DNA from 3 places in the Mesorhizobium sp. L-8-10 genome. Region 2 is predicted to be linked to each of the others. Evidence: riboswitches for the same ligand, from Rfam matches in the RefSeq annotation. Region 2 holds a riboswitch; each other region holds the start of a gene.
The links. A riboswitch is a leader RNA that binds a small molecule or an ion and turns the genes downstream of it on or off. The one in region 2 is predicted to bind cobalamin.
Positions count from the first base shown of each region.

Region 1: it holds a riboswitch for cobalamin, as region 2 does, so the genes downstream of both, bluB (5,6-dimethylbenzimidazole synthase) here and metE (5-methyltetrahydropteroyltriglutamate--homocysteine S-methyltransferase) in region 2, are expected to answer to the same signal.
Region 3: it holds a riboswitch for cobalamin, as region 2 does, so the genes downstream of both, JN280_RS36620 (DUF1636 family protein) here and metE (5-methyltetrahydropteroyltriglutamate--homocysteine S-methyltransferase) in region 2, are expected to answer to the same signal.

Region 1 covers NZ_AP023263.1:6,501,339-6,508,312, reverse strand. Annotated here, with positions in the region: gene JN280_RS30445 (LysR family transcriptional regulator) at 1-549, shown strand, start outside; gene JN280_RS30440 (S41 family peptidase) at 704-1,948, opposite strand; gene bluB (5,6-dimethylbenzimidazole synthase) at 2,066-2,785, opposite strand; cobalamin riboswitch at 2,829-3,012, opposite strand; gene JN280_RS30430 (histone deacetylase family protein) at 3,144-4,070, shown strand; gene JN280_RS30425 (exodeoxyribonuclease VII small subunit) at 4,074-4,325, shown strand; gene JN280_RS30420 (pirin family protein) at 4,451-5,371, shown strand; gene dxs (1-deoxy-D-xylulose-5-phosphate synthase) at 5,467-6,974, shown strand, end outside.
Region 2 covers NZ_AP023263.1:7,276,232-7,283,205, reverse strand. Annotated here, with positions in the region: gene JN280_RS33955 (DUF982 domain-containing protein) at 1-158, shown strand, start outside; gene metE (5-methyltetrahydropteroyltriglutamate--homocysteine S-methyltransferase) at 884-3,214, opposite strand; cobalamin riboswitch at 3,331-3,530, opposite strand; partial or broken gene JN280_RS33945 (cytochrome P450) at 3,805-4,128, opposite strand; gene JN280_RS33940 (cytochrome P450 family protein) at 4,065-5,297, opposite strand; gene JN280_RS33935 (OmpW/AlkL family protein) at 5,388-6,080, opposite strand; gene JN280_RS40405 (transposase) at 6,311-6,628, opposite strand; gene JN280_RS33925 (AraC family transcriptional regulator) at 6,852-6,974, shown strand, end outside.
Region 3 covers NZ_AP023263.1:7,884,441-7,891,414, forward strand. Annotated here, with positions in the region: gene JN280_RS36595 (IS110 family transposase) at 1-607, shown strand, start outside; gene cobO (cob(I)yrinic acid a,c-diamide adenosyltransferase) at 902-1,516, opposite strand; gene cobU (bifunctional adenosylcobinamide kinase/adenosylcobinamide-phosphate guanylyltransferase) at 1,518-2,036, opposite strand; gene JN280_RS36610 (CbtA family protein) at 2,029-2,793, opposite strand; gene JN280_RS36615 (CbtB domain-containing protein) at 2,806-2,985, opposite strand; cobalamin riboswitch at 3,022-3,212, opposite strand; cobalamin riboswitch at 3,272-3,478, shown strand; gene JN280_RS36620 (DUF1636 family protein) at 3,532-3,951, shown strand; gene cobW (cobalamin biosynthesis protein CobW) at 3,948-4,985, shown strand; gene JN280_RS36630 (cobaltochelatase subunit CobN) at 5,202-6,974, shown strand, end outside.

The sequences.
Region 1 (6,974 bases), 770 kb from region 2:
CCCGAAACGCAGGTGGAACTCGTGCTGCAGGATTCCAATCTCGATCTGGTCGAGGAGGGGCTGGATGTGGCGGTCCGCATCGATCACCTCGCCGATTCCGCCCTTCTCGTGCGCCGGGTCGGTGAAGTGCGCCGGGTGGCCGTTGCGAGCCCCGGCTATATCGAGGAGCACGGCAGGCCCATGCATCCGCGCGATCTGGCGCAGCATAGTACGATTGCCAGCGCGCGTGTGGCCAGGGAATGGCGCTTCGGTCCGACCAGGCGTGGGCCGGTGGTGCGAATCGCGCCGCGACTGCTGGCCAACGAGATGGAAGCCCAACTCCTGGCCGTCAGGGCAGGGCGGGGCATCGCGAGGGTCTTGTCCTATCAGGTCGCCGACGAACTTGCGCAGGGCACGCTCGTGCGGCTGCTGCCTGAATTCGAGCCGCCGCCCATCCCCGTGCAGATTCTGGCGCGCAGCGGCGGTCACATGGCGCCGAAGGTGAGGGCTTTTCTCGACTACGCCTACACGGCCCTGCGCAAGCTGGACGCGGTGCGCGGGCCAGTCTGACCTCGTTTGCACCTCTGACCTCGTTTGCACCGTCGCGCCCGTTGGCGCGAAGCCAAGCGGCCCGGATGGGCCTCGCCGGCTGAGCCAAGGCGGATGCGTGAGGATCCACCGGGCCTGGATGCGCCAGCATCCAGGCTTGTTGGCATGAAGAACGTCAGCCGTCGGCCAGGATGCGCCGCATCTCGTCGACCGCGGCATCGCGCTGCGGGTCCCGCCCGGCTGCATAGGGAAGGATGAAAGGCACAGGCAGGTCGGGCTGGACGCCACGCCCCTCGAGCCTTGTGTCGTCGCCGATGACGGCGTCCGAAACGGCCAGTTCGAGCAGGCTGTCATCGGGAAGCAGGAACACCCGGCCGGCGAGCAGGGCGCCCGCACTGCGCGCTCCGACCAGCCTGACGCCCTTGGCCTTCAGGGCATAGGCGAAGACTTCGAGGCCGCTGCGAGTGCCCTCGTCAATGATGGCGACGACCGGTCTGCGCCAGCGCACATTGGCGAGAATGGCCTCGCCGTCGCGTTGGATCAGCCGGAAGGGCGGCGTGCCCCCCAGGAAAAGCTCCGCCGCGTCGGCGCTTCCGCCGCCCCAGCGGCCGCGCAGGTCGAGCACCAGACCGTCGGCCTGCTCGAGCGGACCTCGGGCGAGCGCTTCGGCCACCTTGTTCATGGAGCGTGGCGCCGCGAGCGTCCACAGCCTGATATAGCCGATCTTGCGGCCGTCCCGTTCCATGATCGTTGCGCTGTCTTCGATCGCCTTCTCGAACATGGGCAGCGGTCGCAGAAGCTTGACCTGGACCGTCTTGTCGAGCGGCTGGTCCCCGGGGCGGCGACGCAGCTTGATCTCGACCGTCTGGCCTGCCTTGCCGCGAAAGGAGATGATCTCGCGATAGGGAGCCCCGTCGACCGACATGACTTCGTCCCCGACCAGGATCCCGGCCCGGGCCGCTGGCGACCCGTCATAGACTTCGCTCACGAATCCAAGGCCGTTGCCTTGCCGCACGATCATGCCGATCCCGGCATAGGCGGCTTCGCCGTCGGGCGGGAACAGGCGGCGCATGTCGGCCCGCAGCGCGTAACGAAAGACATCGGCGAGCTCGAAATAGTCGATGCCGTCAGGCCGGAAGCGGCCGGTATGCGACACCTGCAGGCTGGCGAGAATGGCATCGATCGCAGTGTCGACACGCTCGGCCGGACTGGCGGCCGTGACGGGTGAGCGGGAATCCTCGATCTCGCGCCGCACCGCATCTTCAAAGCGGTCGAGCGCCGACCGGTCGTAGAAGCTGTTGACGACAAGCCGCACCGTTCGATCGAATACCGGATTCCCCGACTGCGGCAACTCGGCGGCCGGCGTCGGCAATGCCGCCAGGAAAAGCAGCAACAGGGCGCCCGCAATCTTGCTCAGCATCGGTTTCCTCCTCGCTGCCGCAATTATCTTCCCGATGGCGGCACGATCGAGATCGCGATTGACACTATTGCGTGAATACCCGGCATTGCTGCGAGGCTGCCACGAGGGTGCGATTCCTCAATCCCCCGACGCTTCATCGATCAGGCGCTTGAGCCCGCCCTCGCCGGCTCCTGCGTAGCTCTCGCTCATGATCAGCGTCGACAACGGCAGGCGCTTGCCCCAGCCCTTCGTTTCGAGGTCGGGTCGCCCAGCGAAGGTGGAGACTCGGCCGACACAGAGATAGGCGATGGGGACCACATGATCGGGTATGGCCAGCAGCCGTTTCAGGGCAGCCATATCGAGAATGCTCACCCAGCCGACCCCGACGCCTTCCGCGCGGGCTGCGAGCCAGAAGTTCTGGACCGCACAGACCGTGCTGAAGAGATCCATCTCGGGATTGTGCGATCGCCCGAGCGGCGAAGCCCTCGAGCGGGCGCGATCGCAGGTGACGCAGAGATTGATCGCGCTCTCGACGATGCCTTCCAGCTTGAGGGACCGGTAGAGCTCTTGCTTGTCCGCTTCCATGACTTCGGCTTCCCGGGTTTTTGCGGCGAGGAAGAGGTCTCGGACCTGATGTCGACGTTCGCGATCCCGGACGAGGATGAAATTCCAGGGCTGCATGTAGCCGACCGAAGGTGCGTGATGGGCGGCAGAAAGCAGCCTCGCCAGCACCGCATCATCGAGAGGCTCGTCGACGAAATGGCTTCGCACGTCGCGACGGGTGAAGATCGCCCGGTAGACCGCGTCTCGGGCGAAGGAGTCGAAGGAATTGTCGTTCTGACGGTCGTTGGTCGGCATCGCCTGTCCCCTTGCGATCGAAAACCCGCCGCCTGACCAAGCGGATGGCTATGCCTGCCGGGCCGGTCTTCTGGCTGGAGATCGTCCCGCTCCGGCGTCTTCCCGTTTCCGTGAACAGTGACGTCTTGCCGAAGCAGTCCCTCTTACAGCGCTGGGCGCGCCACGGATTTCAACCGTGTTCCCGATTCTCCCGCGTCGCCGCGGGCACCTGGCAGCGGCGGCGACCTTAGGCCGTCATTGATTGAAAGTCACCGCCCGTCACGGCCATCCCCAGGCCGGCGGGGATTTCCCCAGCGATCGTGCCATCAGCCATGCCCGGCGGTTCCATTCGCGTGGCCGGCGCACTAGATTGCGCTCCATGGTGACGCGTCTCTATTCGCATCCGATCTATCTCGAACATATAACGCCCCCCGGTCATCCAGAACGGCCCGACCGGCTGCGCGCGATCACGCGCGTGCTCGAAGACGAGGCCTTTGCCCATCTCGAGCGGGTAGAGGCGCCGCAAGGCGACCGGGAGACCATCCTCTATGCACATCCCGAAGAGTTCGTGCGTCGCGTCGAGGCGGCTGTCCCCGACACGGGGCTTGCACGCATCGACGCCGACACCTCCGTCAGCCCGAAGAGCTGGCAGGCGGCGCTGACCGCCATCGGCGCAGCCAATGCCGCGGTGGACGACGTTTTCAAGGGCGCGGCCGACAATGTCTTCGTCGCCGCTCGGCCGCCCGGCCACCATGCCGAGCGCACGACGGCCATGGGCTTCTGCCTGTTCAACACCGCGGCGGTCGCGGCGCGCCACGCCCAGAAGAAGCATGGTGCCGAGCGCGTGGCGATCGTCGACTGGGACGTGCATCACGGGAACGGCACCCAGGACATCTTCTGGAGCGATCCCTCGGTACTTTATTGTTCGACGCACCAGATGCCGCTTTTCCCGGGAACCGGCGCCTGGAACGAAACCGGCGCGGGCAACATCGTCAATGCCCCGCTCAGCCCGAACTCCGGTTCCGACCTGTTCCGCGACGCCTTCCTGTCGCGGGTATTGCCGGCGATCGACGATTTCCGGCCGGACCTCGTGATCATCTCGGCGGGGTTCGATGCGCATCACCGCGACCCGCTGGCCGAGATCAACCTGACCGAGGCCGATTTCGACTGGGCGACCGGCGTATTGATGGATCGCGCGTCGCGCTATGCGAACGGGCGGCTCGTCAGCCTGCTCGAGGGCGGCTACGACCTGCAGGGCCTGGCCTTTTCGGTCGCGGCCCATGTGAAGCGCTTGATGAAAGGATAGGCCATGGCCGGCGAGACCAATGACGACATCAAGGCCATGAGCTTCGAGCAGGCATTGGCCGCGCTCGAGCGCATCGTCGACGATCTGGAGAAGGGCGACGTGCCGCTCGACCAGTCGATCCGGATCTATGAGCGCGGCGAAGCGCTCAAGTCTCACTGCGACCGCCTTTTGAAGGCCGCGGAAGACAAGGTCGAGAAAATCCGCCTATCGCGTGACGGCAAACCCGTCGGGACGGAGCCGCTCGACGCGGAATAGCGACGGGCCTCTGAACCCGCCTGCCGTCGGCCCCTGGGGTTGGAAAAGTTTCCGGAGGGCGTAAGCTGCAACCTCGCCTTGCGGCAGCGATTGCTGCGGCGGCGCTTGAATGGCTGGAGCGACCGATGAGTTTCTTTCCCGGAAACGACCCTCAAGCCGGCGACGTCTTTGCCTGCGACGCCATCGAACTGATGGTCATTCCCAATGCGCGCGACATCGGCGGATTCGCCGTTCGCCGGGCACTGCCGACAGCGCGCCGCCGCCTCGTCGGCCCCTTCATCTTCTTCGACCGTATGGGGCCGGCGATCCTGCGGGCCGGCCAGGCGCTCGACGTGAGGCCGCATCCGCATATCGGCCTGTCGACGGTGACCTATCTGTTCGACGGCAAGGTGCGCCATCGTGATTCGCTCGGCACCGAGATGGTCATCGAGCCCGGCGATGTGAACCTGATGACAGCCGGGCGTGGCATCGTCCATTCCGAGCGTTCGCCGGAGGAATTGCGTGGCGGTCCTTTGTCGATCTCGGGACTGCAGACCTGGCTGGCCCTGCCCGAGGACAAGGAGGAGATGGCCCCCGTCTTCGACAACACGCCGCGCGGCGAACTGCCCGACTTCTCCTATCAGGGCGTCACCGGGCGGGTCGTCATCGGCGATTTCGACGGCATGCGCTCGCCGGTGCGAACGACCTCGGACACGCTCTATGTCGATATCCGTTTGGACGCCGGCGCCAGCGTGGACCTGCCGGCCGAGGCCGAGGAGCGGGCGATATACGTTCTCGACGGTATGGTGACGATCGCCGGCGATCGTTTCCCCTCGGACAGGCTGCTTGTGTTCCGGCCGGGCGACAGGATCACCGTCTCCACGGAGGCGGGCGCCCATTTCATGCTGTTCGGCGGCGCTTCGCTCGGCTCGAAGCGCTACATCTGGTGGAATTTCGTTTCCTCCTCCCAGGAGCGTATCGAGCAGGCCAAGGAAGAATGGCGGACCGGCCGCTTCGACATCGTGCCCGGTGACGAGAAGGAATTCATTCCGCTCCCTGAAAACTGATGCGCGTCATTGCCGCGCATTTACTTTGCCAGGGCCAAGCCTTATCTCCCTGACATCTCCCGTATGATCTTTCGAGCAGACAGGTTCCGTTGCAAGTGACTTCAATCCCCGTGACGCCGCTTCTGGACAAAGTCCGCATCCCCGCGGACCTTCGCCGGTTGCCGGAAAGCGACCTGCCGCAGGTCGCTGCCGAACTGCGCGCCGAACTGATCGATGCCGTCTCCCGGACCGGCGGGCACCTTGGCGCCGGCCTGGGCGTGGTCGAACTGACCGTGGCGCTGCATTACGTCTTCAATACGCCCGAAGACAGGCTGATCTGGGACGTCGGCCACCAGGCCTATCCGCATAAGATCCTCACCAGCCGCCGTGATCGCATCCGCACCCTGCGCCAGGAAGGCGGCCTGTCGGGCTTCACCAAGCGCGGCGAGAGCGAATACGATCCGTTCGGAGCCGCGCATTCGTCGACCTCGATCTCTGCCGGGCTCGGCATGGCCGTGGCGCGCGACCTGGTCGGGGGCCGGAACAACGTTATCGCCGTCATCGGCGACGGCGCCATGTCGGCGGGCATGGCCTATGAGGCGATGAACAACGCCGGCGCGCTCGACGCGCGGCTGATCGTCATCCTCAACGACAACGACATGTCGATCGCCCCGCCAACCGGCGCAATGAGCGCCTATCTCGCCCGCCTCGCCTCGGGGAAGGCCTATCTCGGCCTGCGCGACGTCGGCAAGAAGCTGACCTCCTATCTCGGCAAGCGCGCCAACAGGGCGATCACCCGCGCGGTCGAGCATGCGCGCGGCTATGTCACCGGCGGCACGCTGTTCGAGGAACTCGGCTTCTATCACATCGGGCCGATCGACGGACACAATCTCGAGCATCTCATCCCGGTGCTGAAGAACGTCCGCGACAATGGCGAAGGGCCTATCCTGATCCACGTCGTGACGCAGAAGGGCAAGGGTTACGCGCCGGCCGAGGAGGCCAGCGACAAATATCACGGCGTCAACAAGTTCGACATCATCACAGGCGCACAGGCCAAGGCGCCGGCAAACGCCCCGGCCTATACCAAGGTCTTTGCCGAGAGCCTGATCCAGGAGGCGCGGGAAGACGATCGAATCGTTGCGATCACGGCGGCGATGCCCTCCGGCACCGGCCTGGACCTGTTCGGCGAAGCCTTCCCCTCCCGCACATTCGATGTGGGCATCGCCGAGCAGCATGCGGTCACCTTCGCCGCCGGTCTGGCAACCGAGGGGTTGAAACCCTTTGCCGCGATCTATTCGACGTTTCTGCAGCGCGCTTATGACCAGGTCGTTCACGACGTGGCGATCCAGAAGTTGCCGGTGCGTTTCCCGATCGATCGGGCCGGCTTCGTCGGAGCGGACGGCCCGACCCATTGCGGTGCCTTCGACACGACCTATCTCGCTTCGCTTCCCGGTTTTGTGGTGATGGCGGCGGCCGACGAGGCCGAATTGCGCCACATGGTGCGCACGGCAGCCGCGTTTGACGAGGGCCCGATCGCCTTCCGTTATCCGCGCGGCAACGGCGTCGGCGTCGAAATGCCGGAGCGGGGTTCCCTTCTGGAGATCGGCAAGGGCCGTATCGTCAA
Region 2 (6,974 bases):
CCGCTATCTTGCTCCGGGATCTGCATCATGAGACCGATAAACGCAGGATAGCGATGGACACCTGTCTGCAGGTGTTACGCGGTAAGACCCATCCACCAGCTGCTCGACGAGCTTTCGTCGCGGCCGCGCTCGAAGCACGCATTCTGCGCAGCGATTGATATTCAGGATCATGGCGCTGATGAATTTCGGCCATCTGCACATCGCTATTGGGCGCGGTCCGAACACCCCTGCCGGCTCCGCCAGGAGCAAGCCAACACCGCACTTTCCGCGGCGGCTTTCCTGGTCCGGCGCCTGATCTTCCACCATCAAAACACAAGGGTCCGCCAGCCAGCTGCGGCCGCTCGGCTTCGCCGTCGCGGTGATCGTGATTGCAGCCAGAGGCAGACAGAGCCGTCGAGCGGGAATTGGCCCGGTGCAGATGGCGGAGCGTCGATGCCGCTTCAACAGTCTCCGGAAGTACCGTATGAACCTTCCCCCAGCTTGGCCCTGCATCCGATCTTCCGGAACACGCTCCGCGGACCGGCGCCGCGTGATCGCTGATGCTTCTCCCGATGGTCGGGACGGGGGGGTTCGGCGACCAAGGTCGGGGAGACGATAGTGACACTGGATGATCCCAACACGGAATAATCCGAAACGGGCTGGCGGAGAGCCTTCTCGTTTCTGGCCGGCTCATTTGAGGCCCAAGCCTCCTTCGATCGCCCTCCAACGGAGGCCTCTGGAACAGCTGACTTCGACGCGCCATGAAAAGGGCCTCGGCCAAGCCAAGGCTGCTGAGGCGCTTCGTCACTGGCAGCTCGATTGCCTTGGGTGCGCCGGATGGACTCACCCCAAGATTGCCCGGTGTGTGGCGTTGCCGCTCACCGCCGGCGAGTGGCACCGAGCCCTACGCCGTCTGCGCTTTTTCCCGGATTGCGCGTGCCGCAGCCACCATGTTCATCAGGGCAGGGCGGACCTCCTCCCATCTGCGTGTTTTGAGACCGCAGTCGGGGTTCACCCACAATTGGCCATCCAACAATCGATCGCGAGCAAGCATGATGAGGTTGGAAATCTCGCCCACCTCCGGGACCCGCGGCGAGTGAATGTCATAGACGCCAGGACCGATCTCGTTCGGATACTTGAAGGTTCGAAGCGCATCAAGCAGTTCCATCTGCGAGCGCGAGGTTTCAATGGAGATCACATCGGCATCCATTGCAGCAATCGCGTCCACGATGTCGCCGAACTCGGAGTAGCACATATGGGTGTGAATCTGGGTCGCATCGCCAACCGCCGTTGAAGCCAGCCGGAAGCATTCGACGGCCCAGTCGAGATAGGTTTCCCAGTCGTCCTCACGAAGCGGCAAGCCCTCGCGCAGTGCGGCTTCGTCGATCTGGATCATCTTGGCGCCGGCCTTTTCGAGGTCGCTCACTTCATCGCGAATGGCGAGCGCGACTTGGCGGCAGACGGCTGAGCGCGGAAGGTCGTCTCGGACGAAGGACCAGTTGAGGATCGTCACCGGGCCGGTAAGCATGCCCTTCACCGGCTTTGGCGTCAGCGACTGGGCGTATCGCCACCAGTGTAGTGTCATCGGATTTTGTCGCGACACATCGCCAATGATGATCGGGGGTCGCACAAAGCGCGAGCCATAGCTCTGCACCCACCCATGCTGCGTGAAGGCAAAGCCGCGGAGCTGCTCGGCGAAATACTGCACCATATCGTTGCGCTCGAATTCGCCGTGGACCAGCACGTCGAGTCCGATCTCTTCTTGCCAGCGAACGGCGGCTTCTATCTCTTTTTTCAGGAAGGCCTCATAGTCGACGTAACTCAGCTCGCCCTTGGCATGGGCTGCCCGCGCCTTGCGAACCTCGGCTGTTTGCGGGAAGGAGCCGATCGTCGTGGTGGGGAAGGATGGCAGGCCAAACGTGTCGCCCTGAAGCTTGGAGCGCACGTCGAATGCGCTCTTCCGGCGCGTCATGCCGACCTTGATGCTGGCGACCCGTCCTTCGACGAGCGGATCATGCACCTTAGCGGATGTCGCGCGAACGGCGGCAGCCTCAGCCGACGCCTCTAGTTCGGCGGCGACCGCGTCCCGGCCTTCGGCCAGGGCACGGGCGAGCACGACCAGCTCGCCGGTCTTTTGCGCCGCGAAGGCGAGCCACGATTTCACGTCCGCATCGAGTGCCGTCTCCATGTCCAGGTCGATCGGCACATGCAGCATCGAGCAGGACGGGGCGATCTCCACGCGGTCCAACGGCCAGCCGGCGACGATCGGCTTGATGCGGTCAAGTATGGCAGGCAGGTTCGCGCGCCAGACGTTGCGGCCGTCGATCAGCCCGAGCGAGAGCACAAGTTCCTTCCGCGCGAGCCGGCCGACGGTCTCCAACTGCTCTGGAGCGCGCACGAGATCGATGTGCAGTCCCGCCACGGGCAGAGAAATTGCGGTCTCGAGATTGTCTCCCAGCGATCCGAAATAGGTAGCGACCATGATCTTCAACTCGGGTGCTGCTTTCGCCAGCCGGCAGTAGGCGAATTGGAGCGCATCCCGTTCGTTGGGAATCAGATCCAGCACGAGCGCCGGCTCATCGATCTGTACCCAATCGGCTCCCGCGAGCTTCAGCCTCCGCAGGAGCTCCTCGTAGACGGCCAGCAGCCGTGGCAGGAGCGCGACAGGGTTGAAACCTTCCTCAGGTGACTTCGCCAACTTGAGAAACGTAACCGGTCCAAGCAGGACCGGGCGCGTGTGGATGCCGAGCGCCTTGGCCTCGAGGAAATGATCGACCGGTTTTGCCGACGAGAGGGCAAAGCTCTGATCGTCGGTAAGTTCCGGCACAATGTAGTGATAGTTGGTGTCGAACCATTTGGTCATTTCCATCGCGGCAAGGCCATGCCCGTTGGCCGCATGCTCGTCACCGGCATGTCCGCAATCAGCGGCCTGATCTTGGTTGCCGCGCGCCATTGCGAAATAGGTATCGAGTGGGACCTCGCCGTCAGTCCAGGTGTATCGTGCCGGCACGGCGCCGACCATGGCGACGGTGTCGAGCACATGGTCATAAAGCGAGAAATCGTTGGACGGGATTTTCGACACGCCGCGATCGTGCTGCTCCCTCCAGCTGGCGGCGCGTAGCGCCTTCGCCGTCGCGAGCAGGTCGGCAGCGGGAGATTTTCCGGACCAGTAGCTTTCAAGCGCGAATTTCAGTTCCCGCCGTCGACCGATACGCGGCACGCCGAGCGTTGCCACAGGAATTTGTTGAGAGACAGTCATGCCATACCCCGATGGTTGGGGCGTGGGGACAAGGAACGCGCGAGCAGGCGGCACGAAGCCAGGCTACCGCGGCCACCGAGACACCCCGCCCGTGGACGTTGTTCGTCGTGGCAGGTCTCCTGGCTCGCGGGTCAAAGCCTCTGCCCGTCTTCCCGAGGCCGTTCGCCTCAGTGACACCAATGGGCTTGGCTCGCCGCTAACAGTTGCGGGGGCAGCGCCGGCATCGCACCGGCTTCCCTCTTAGCTCCGCTACGGCAGTGCCGCGCGGAGAACCATGACATGCGCACAATCACAGCCGCTTCGCTCCTTGTCAATACACATAACGAGATGTTTATGTGATGATGCGAATAATGCCCTTGCGCTGATCGGTCTCTTTCGCCCAAAGCCGCTTACGATGCCGCCTCTTATCAGTGCAGGCTCGGAGAGATCCTTGTCCTCATCGGCGACGCCGGATCAGATCGAGGTCGCCGGGCTCAAAGGGCGTAAAGTCGGGCCAGGTCGTCACGGTCAGCCGGGAATCCCGGTATTTGTTCCCGCTCGGCTTCGCTCAGCGTGCTTGCGCACTCGCCCATCAGCGCGCTGATGACCATGGCCGGCAGCGGAAAGGAGAGGTGGCGCCTCAGGTCGGCGGGCTGGGGCTGGGCCGCCAGCGTCTCGAACAACTGCGCGGCGATCGCCTCGACCTGCTGCGCGAGCACCTTCACCCTGCGGTTGCTGAAGGCCGGCGCCACGATCGTGCGTAACCGGGCATGCTCGCCCCCCTCGTGCGAGACAAGCCACCCCGGCGAACCGAGAATCACCGAATCCGGGGTGAATGCCGCACTCTCTAAGCGACGGAAGGGCGGAAGCTGACCAGCAGGCGCTGCGGGCAGCGAATCACGTAAGACGGCATGTAGACGACGTCCTCCGCAGCGATGGTCAGCGCCAGATCCTCCAGCCGCCCGAACAGCGCGGGGAAGGCGCAGCGCAATTCCAGGCGCGCCAGCGCAGCGCCCAGGCAGGAATGCGGCCCCTCGCCGAATGACAAATGCGGGTTGTGCCGCCGGGTGACATCGAACCTGTTGGCGCCGGGACCGAAGGCCTTTTCGTCCCGGTTCGCCGCATGGAACGCCATCAGGACGGCATCGCCGCGGCGGACCAGGCATCCGTCGATCTCCACGTCCTGGGTGGCATAGCGGAACGGCAGATTGGCCGCTGAGCTGCCCCAGCGCAGGATCTCCTCGATCGCCTGTGACCACGGAACTTGGCCGCTGCGCACCAAGTGCAGTTGCTGCGGATGCGTCAGCAATGCCAGCACGCCATTGCCGATGACGCCGGCGGTGGTCACGAAGCCCGCAGAGAGCACCATGAACAGCATGTCGATGAGCTCGGTGTCGGAAACGAGCTCGCCTTTGTCACGAGCGACGATCAGGGCCGAAGCCAGATCATCGCCGAGCTGGCCCCGCTTGAGCGCGATCAGGCGACGGAAGAACTCCGGGATGCGCTGCCGCGTCTGTCGCACCTCTTCGCCTGTGGCGGAGGTGTTGGCCAGGCTGTAGGTGAGCGCGACGATCTCTTCGCGCTGTTCGTCCGGCAAACCGAACAGTTCGGCGATCACGTTGGTGGGCAGCGGAGCGGCGAACTCGCTCATCAGATCGGCACTGCCGCCGCGCTGCGCCATCTCGGCCAGGAGTCGATCGACGCATTGTTCGACCCGTGGCGCCAGCAAGGCGATACGACTGGGCGCGAAGCTGCTGGACAGCAGGCCGCGCAAGCGCCGGTGATCGGCGCCGTGCGCCGTGGTCATGTTGTCCACTTTGCATATCCCGATCAGCGGATGATCCTCGGGAATCTCGCCGTCCTGCAGCGCCCGCCACTGTCGCCAGTCCTTGTTGAAACGCTGGTCGGAAAGCATCTGCCTGAGCGTCTGGTGACGGGCTGCCGCCCAGGTCACCACATCGCCTGGCAGCGACACTCGCGCCATCCCCCCCTGCCGCAGAATCGCAGAAGAAAGACGATCAAGTTGCGTGGGAGCGGCCGGCACACCGATCACGTCGCAATGATCGTTTTCTACGCGCATGCCAACAACTCCTTTAAGAACCATCGCGGGTCCACTTCTCGGCACGGAAGATCCGCGCGCGGACTTCGAAAAGTGCCCCGTGCTTCGTCCTCAGAAGCGGTAGGTGAGACCTGCGCCTATCACCCAGGGATCGAGCTTGGCCTTGCCCGTGAGCTTGGCGCCGGCGACAGTGACGTCGAAGTCGGGCTTGAGGAAAAGCTTCTTCACGTCGAAGTTGACGCCCCAGTGCTGGTCCACCATGTAGTCGAATCCGACCTGCAGCGCGGCGCCGAATGTGTTCTTGACCTTGAGATCATCGGCGCTGCCGACTTGCTGATGATAGAAGATCGTATAGTTCACGCCGGCGCCGATATAGGGCTCGAAGGCGCCGAAATCGGTAAAATGATACTGCAATGTGAGCGTGGGCGGCAGCAGCCAAACCTTGCCGACCTCGCCCAGCCCGCCGATCGCACCTTGGCCATCGATGTTGGCATAGGTGGTGCCGAGTATGAGTTCGGCGGCGATGTTGTCCGTGAAGAAATATGAGATATCGAGTTCCGGCGTCACGGTGTCCGAATATGAAAGACCGGAGCCGGGCACCGCATTGACATAGCCCGAATCCTCGGTGATCACCCCCAACGCACGCAGACGGATCTGCCAGGGGCTTGGCGCTTCCGCGACGCAGGCTTCTGCCTGCGGGACGCTCGCGGCTTGCCCAACATCTGCCGCGCCGGCCTGTCCCGCAACGATGAGGACGACAGCCGCTGTCATTGCCCGCGCCACGCCAATTCGCGCTCTCGCCATACTTTTCTCTCCTTGATCTTCAGAAGCGACGCACTGCGCCTTGATTGAATCCTGCTCGCATCAATCGAGATTGACGGAGCGCTCATGCGGGATAGCCCCCGCATGTGTCGTGCCAAATGAGAAAATCGTTGCAGAACAATGCGGTCACTCCGATAGCGCTGTGTCTGATGTCCGACTTCGTCGAAGATCCGACAATGAGTGCAGCCGTAGCCGCCCCTGGTAGCCGTTCGTCAACATCGGCCGGCAGTTCGTTGGCATGCTCGTACTCGGCTTCGAGTTTTGGCGTATTCTGCGTTCAGCGCTTTGATCGGCGCCTGCTGCTTCGCCGTCAGGCCGGGGAACGTTCCAGCCAGTTGGCGTAGTTCGTGGGCATGTCCGTAAGGCGTCTCGACCGCGACCGATATGGGCGGGAAATCCTTTGGCAGCATGCGCCAGCCGCCATCTGATCGGGCCATGTAGCGGATCGCGTTCAAGACCTCGCGCAGGTCCGTCACCACGCGCCGCCCGGTCTTGGCCGCGCCCGGCAGGAACGGTTTATCCGCGACCATTCCTCATGCGTCAGATCGGAGGGGATAGCGCTTGGTCTTCTCCTTGATATCGGCCACGCGTCGCTCGGGTCCACATCCCAAGCTTGAAACACGATTAATCCCGCCAATCCGCTGCCCGCCCTGCAGCAGGCCCCTCTTCGGGCGGCAATTAATCCTGCTTCGGTTTGAAATTCGCGACGTGTGCACGATATCGTTGTGATGACCGACCTGGATTGATCATCAAGTGGCCGATACCGCCGTAGAATGCGACGAAAAGGCGCGCGGCCGTTCTGAACCTCCGGGCCGACCGCCGCGCAATCGTGCGGTGATGAAGCACTCCGATGTCCTTGGCGGGCTCGATTACCTG
Region 3 (6,974 bases), 610 kb from region 2:
CGCGGCGGCCGATCCGCGGCTGGCGGCCTTTCAGGAGCACATGACGCTGATCGACGCCCTCACCGACGACATTGCCCGGCACGAGACCCGGCGTGACCGCTTCAGCGATCCGGCGCATCGGCGCTACCTCGAGGCCGAGATCCGGCGGTTGAGCAAGCGCAAGTCCAAGGAGCTCGCCAAGCTCATTGCAAAGGTGAAGGCCCATGCCGATCTGGCCAAGCGGTTCGCCCTGCTGCTGAGCATCCCCGGCCTGGGCGAGATCACCGCCCTGGTCTTCGTCGTGCGCATGCCTGAACTCGGCCGCTTGAGCCGAGCCGAGGCGGCGGCGCTCGTCGGCGTGGCCCCCTTCGACCACGACAGTGGAACCCATGCCGGACAGCGCCGCATCGCGGGTGGACGCCGGCGGCTGCGCAAGGCCGTCTACATGGCGGCCTTCTCGGCCGCCAACCACTGGAACCCGATCCTCGTGGCCTTCAGGAAACGCCTGGTCGACGCGGGCAAGACCTACAAACAGGCGATCGTCGCTTGCGCCAGAAAGCTGGTCCACATGGCCAACGCTGTCCTCGCCAGAGGAACGCCGTGGAACCCTCAAAATGCCAGCGCCTGAATCATGGTTGCTCATCCGACCTCGCTTCGCGAGGCCACCTTCTCCCACAAGGGGAGAAGGGAACGCGCTGCTGCCGCGCTTCCGCCAGTCGTCGATGTCGGCGATTTGCTGAGCCGACCAAGCCAGGCTCCGGCCTTCTCCCCCTGTGGGAGAAGGTGGCCGCGCGGAGCGCGGTCGGATGAGGGGTACTTCCGTAGCGTGCGCATATCCTAGCCCTTGAGGCGGGAGATGGCCGGCAGGCCAGAGGGGGCATTCGGCGAAGGAAACATGCCGATGGTCGCGGACTCTCCCGCTTCAGAACTCGATACCCTGCTGGGCCTTCACTCCGGCAGCGAAATGGTGCTTCACTTGGCCCATCTCCGTGACGAGGTCGGCGGCTTCGACCAGTTCCGGCTTGGCGTTCCTGCCGGTGACGATGACATGGAGGCCCTCCCGCCTCCCTTTGAGCGCCGCGACAACCGCCGCGAGGTCCAGATAGTCGTAGCGAAGCGCGATGTTCAACTCGTCGAGGATCACCAGGCTGATCGAGGGATCGGCGATGAGCTCAAGCGCCTTCTGCCAGGCGCGCTCGGCTGCCGCCACGTCGCGCTTCAGGTCCTGCGTCTCCCAGGTGAAACCCTCGCCCATCGTGTACCAGACGACGCGGTCGCCGAAAGCGGCGAAGGCGTCCTTCTCGCCCGTATGCCAGGCACCCTTGACGAACTGGACCACGCCGACGCGGCGGCCATAGCCCAGCATGCGCAGGGCCAGGCCGAAGGCGGCGGTCGACTTGCCCTTGCCCGGACCGGTATTGACGATCAGCAGCCCCTTCTCGATCGTCTTGCCGGCGACCTCGGCATCCTGGACAGCCTTGCGCTTGACCATTTTCGCGCGATGGCGCTCTGCGCTCTTCTCGTCGATCGTCTTCATCTCATTTCACCCGCATGGGCAGGCCGGCCACCATGAACAACACGCTGTCGGCCCCCGATGCGACCATCTGGTTGAGCCGGCCCTGGGCATCCCGGAACCGGCGGCCGAGCGGATTGTCCGGGACGATCCCGAGCCCGACCTCGTTCGACACGGCGAACCAGGGACCACGCGGCGCGGAGAGCATGTCGGCGAGCCTGCGGGATTCGGCGTCAACATCGTGGCCGGCCAGCAGATGATTGCTCAGCCACAAGGTCAGGCAGTCGATCAGCACCGGCCGTCCGTCGGGCACCGCCGCGATGGCGCCGACCAGATCGAGCGGCGCGTCGACCGTCGACCAGCGATCATCGCGTCGTTGCCGGTGGAGCGCGATGCGCTCCACCATCTCGTCGTCGAAAGGCTGGGCGGTTGCGATATAGATCCAGGGCGACGGCAGCGCCGAGAGGAGAGCCTCGGCATGCGTGCTCTTGCCGGAGCGCGCGCCGCCCAGGACAAAGGTCAGGCTGCCGCGCAACTCAGGCAAAGCTGCCGCGCAGCCCGGCCTCGCCGCCCATGAAGCGCGACCGGACCGCGCCCGCCACTGCACCCAGCACCAGCCAGAACAGGAGATTGGTGATGGTGGTCGCCACGACGAATTCGTGGTGCAGGTCGGTCGGAACAGGCGTTTCGTGGCTTGTCGGCTGCGGCGCACCGATGACGTGCGGCGCCACGATCAGGGCGACGCCGACCAGCGCGAGGACCGCAGAGCGCCGGAACGCGATCATGGCCAGCCCGGCTGCCGTCGCGGCGACCGTTCCGATCCACCAGACCTGACGATCGAACAGGTCGGCGGCCGGCATGGCGGGCAACTCCGGAGGCAGCCCGAGACCTGGCGCGAGCGTGAAGACGGCAAAGCCGGCGAAGCCCCAGATGAGCCCCTGGCGCCAACCCGCGATACCGCCGGCGAGTTCGGAAGCCGCCAAAAGGATCAGAGCGAAGCCGATGCCGCTCACGACGTTGGCGACGGTGGTATAGGCAAAGCGCTCGAAGCCGTCGGCCGGCGCCCAGGCGTCCTCGCCATGTTCATGCACATGCGGGGCGGCCTCAGCCGGCGCCTGGGCGGCCGCGCCGGCATCGGCCGGAGCCGCCGCGCCATGATCATGCGCGGGCTCGGCATTCTCGAAAGTCTCCGCCTTCAGGATCAGCGGCACGGTGGCGTAGGCCTGCAACGCCGCGAGCACGACGCCCGCAACGAGCCCGGCCAACGCCGCGATGAACACGACGTTGCGCAAAACGGTCATGACGGGACGCCTTTAGTGGCAGGGAAACGCCATCGAATGGCGATAGTCGTGCGCGGCATTGTGGACGGCCTCCATGGGAGAAAAGCCGAGAAAGCCGATGACGAAGATGCCAAGAAGGCCGGCCAGCGCCAGCTGCATGAGGCGCGACTGCGTGGAAGCGGAGGCGCCAAGTGTCGTGGAAGCCGTGTTCATTCCAAAATCCTTTCGCCCTCCACCCGAGGGCATCGAACCAAATGCGCGTCGCCGGCAGGTCTCCTGGCTTGCGGCTCTGCGCTCCGGTCCGCCTTCCCGGGACGAATCCCAGTGGCATCGGGCAAGAGCTTGCCGCATACAGTTGCGGGGGCAGCCGCGGCCTTGGAAAAATTCCGTACCGCATTCCCTCTTGTTCCCTTGCGGGAACCGTCGACACTGGACTCATAACCCAAAACGGAGGCCCGGCAAACCTTATTTCCGACGCGTTGACAGCCGGATGCGACGCAGCCTAAATGCGCTCGACGGTCTCCTCTGAGCAATGAGAGGAGCTAAGAGGGAATGCGGCGACGGGCCGTTGGTCCGGAATCCGCAGCTGTCCCCGCAACTGTGAGCGGCGAGCTCCTTGCCCGATGCCACTGGGGCGCGACCCCGGGAAGGCGGAACGGAGCGCCGAGCCGCGAGCCAGGAGACCTGCCGTCAAGGATCAATCCTGCAAGCCTGGCGGGTGTCCCGGGCAAGGAGCACGGTTTGGAATTCGACGAAGCGATTGCCGCCGGTGATCCGTGCGTCGAGGCATCGGCCTCGGCGGCGCCTCAGGACATCGTCACCATCATCGTCTGCAGTTCGTGCCGCGACGCGACCGGTACCGACGCGCGACCCCGGCCGGGCGAGGTGCTCGCAAGTGCGACGCGAGCGCAGAACTCCGCTTCCGACGTCCGTGTCGAAGAGGTCGAGTGCCTCGGCAACTGCAAGCGGCGGCTGAGCGCCGCCCTGACCAAGCCGGGCGCCTGGAGCTATGTGTTCGGCGACCTGAGGCCGGAGGCGGCCGGCGACCTGGTCGCGGGCGCGCAGCTCTTCCACACCTCCACCGACGGGCTGCTGCCCTGGCGCGGCCGGCCCGATTCCCTCAAGCGCGGGCTCGTCGCCCGTATACCGCCTCTCGCATTGTTCAAGGACAAGACATGACCGCTTCCGCCGATCGGGTCCCCTGCACTGTCGTCACCGGCTTCCTCGGCGCCGGCAAGACGACGCTTATCCGCCATATGCTCGAAAACGCCAACGGCAAGCGGCTCGCCATCATCGTCAACGAATTCGGCGACGTCGGCATCGACGGCGAGATCCTCAAGGGTTGCGGGATCGAGAGCTGCCAGGAGGAGAACGTCGTCGAACTCGCCAATGGCTGCATCTGCTGCACCGTGGCCGACGATTTCGTGCCGGCGCTCGACCAGATCCTCTCGCGCTCGCCGAAGGTCGACCACATCCTCATCGAGACGTCAGGGCTGGCGCTGCCGAAGCCGCTCGTCCAGGCCTTCCAGTGGCCGGCCATCAAGGGGCGCGTGACAGTCGACGGCGTGGTGGCCGTCGTCGACGGGCCGGCGCTCGCGGAAGGCCGCGTGGCCGCCGACATGGATGCGCTGCAAGAGCAGCGGCAGGCCGACAGTACGCTCGACCATGACGATCCCGTCGAAGAGGTGTTCGAGGACCAGGTCGCCTGCGCCGACCTCGTGATCCTGTCGAAGAGCGACCTGCTCGACCGCGACGCCGCCGCGCGCGCCAGCGCCCTGGTCGAAGGGCATCTGTCGCGGGCGGTGAAGATCGTGCCGTCGACGAACGGCAAGGTCGATCCCTCGATCCTGCTTGGCCTCGGCCTCGCGGTGGAGGACGACATCGAGAATCGCAGGACGCATCACGACGACGAACTCGATCACGACCATGACGACTTCGACAGCTTCATCGTCGACCTGCCTGTCATCGCCGACCCGGAAGCACTCGCCAGGCGCGTTACCGCGGTCTCCGAGGCGGAAAACGTGTTGCGAGTGAAGGGTTTCGTCGACGTCGCCGGCAAGCCGATGCGGCTCCTGGTGCAGGCCGTCGGCCCGCGCGTCTCGCATTATTACGACCGCCCCTGGGCGCCGTCCGAGGAACGCCGGAGCCGGCTGGTGGTGATCGGGCTGAAAGGGCTCGACCGCCCGGCGATCGAGGGTATTCTTGCGGGGTGAGGACGAGCTTTTGATGAAACCTCCGCTTCGCGAGCCTCTCTCCCCCCTTGAGGGGGAGATGGCTGCGCAGCAGCCAGAGGGGGTTGTTGCGGCCGTGCGCGACGTCGTGCTTTCACAACAGCAAAGATTGACCTCGCGCGCTGCCGGACTGACCCCACCCGGCCGCTGCGCGGCCACCCTTCCCTCAAGGGGGAGGGGAACACAGGCCCATCCCTGATGCATATCCTCGCGACCACCACCGCATCGCTCGATGACCTGATCGAGCCCGTCGATCTCAGGCAGACGCCGGCGGAGATGGTCGCATTGTCCTTCACCGACAGCGACCTCGCGGCCCTCGCGACCGCATGGAAGGCGGAAGAGACCGCCCTGCCCTCCATGCGGCTTGCCCGGCTGCGCGATCTCAGGCACCCGATGTCGGTGGATCTTTGGATCGACGGCGTCGCACGCCACGCCAAGGTGATCCTGGTGCGGCTGCTCGGCGGCTATGACTGGTGGCGATATGGCTGCGACCGGCTCGCCGCCGTGGCGCGCGAGCATGGCATCCGGCTCGTGCTCCTGCCCGGCGAATGCCGCGAAACGGATGAGACGCTGGCGGGGCTGTCCACTTTGCCGACGGCCGAACTCGACGGACTCCTCGCCTATTTCCGCGAAGGCGGGCCGCAGAACATGCGCGGCCTTCTGCGCCGCCTCGCCCGCCACGCCGGCAGCGACGTCGAATCAGAGCCGGCGGAGCCGCTTGCCAAGGTGGGCTTCTACGATCCGCAGCGCGGCGTGGTGTCGCTCGAAATGTTGAATGCTGCGAGGCCGCAGGGGGCGCCAGTCGCGCCCATCCTGTTCTACCGCTCCATGCTGCTCGCCGCCGATGTCGCGCCGGTCGACGCGCTCTGCGCGGCACTGGTTTCGCGCGGCATCTTTCCGCTGCCGATCTTCGTGTCGAGCCTGAAGGACCCCGCGGTGATCGCCTTCGTCGAGAAGGCAGTGCGGGACGTCCAGCCATCCTTGATCATAACGACCACGGCCTTCGCCAGCGGCACAGAGGGCGGCGAGACGCTGTTCGACCGGATCGGCTTGCCGGTCCTGCAGGCGGTGGTCGCGACGACACGGCGCGACGCCTGGGAGAGCGGCCAGCGCGGATTGGCGCCGGCCGACCTCGCCATGCATGTGGTGTTGCCGGAGCTTGACGGACGTATCCTGGCCGGCGCCATAGCCTTCAAGGCCGACACCGCCTCCGACGACGCGCTCGCCTTCCAGGGCCAGGTGAACCGGCCCGAAGCCGATCGTATCGAACAGTTCGCCGAGCGTGTGGCGAACCTCGTGCGCCTGCGCGAGACGCCGCGGGGCGAGAGGCGGATCGCGATCCTCATCCCGGATTATCCGGCGGCGGGAGGCCGGACCGGCTATGCGGTAGGCCTCGACGTGCCCCAGAGCGTGCTCGCCATGCTGCACGACCTCAGGGCCGAGGGTTATGAGGTCGAGAACATTCCGGAGACGCCGCGCGATCTGCTGAAGTTGCTCGAGCGAGAAGGCGAAGGGATTTCGATTTCGGACTATCGGCGGCGGTTTGGCGGCCTGTCCGAGCAGGCGCGGGGCAAGATCGAGGAGGCCTGGGGGCGGATAGACGAAATTGGCCTTTTGTCGGAAAAAACTGAGTCCGGTCGGCACCCCTCATCCGACCGCGCTTCGCGCGGCCACCTTCTCCCACAAGGGGAGAAGGGAAGACCCGCCGCGAGGTCTCAGCCAATCTTCAACGCTGGTGATTTGCAGAGCCGGCCAAGCCAGGCTCCTTCCTTCTCCCCTTGTGGGAGAAGGTGGCCTCGCGAAGCGAGGTCGGATGAGGGGTACTCCCCAGCTCACTTCACCTTCCGCGCCGCGCGGTTCGGCAACGTCACCGTCGCGCTGGCGCCGGACCGCGGACGATCGGAGGATCGCCGGGCAGACTATCACGACCCGTCCTTGCCGCCGACCCACGCGCTTCTGGCCTTCGGCTTC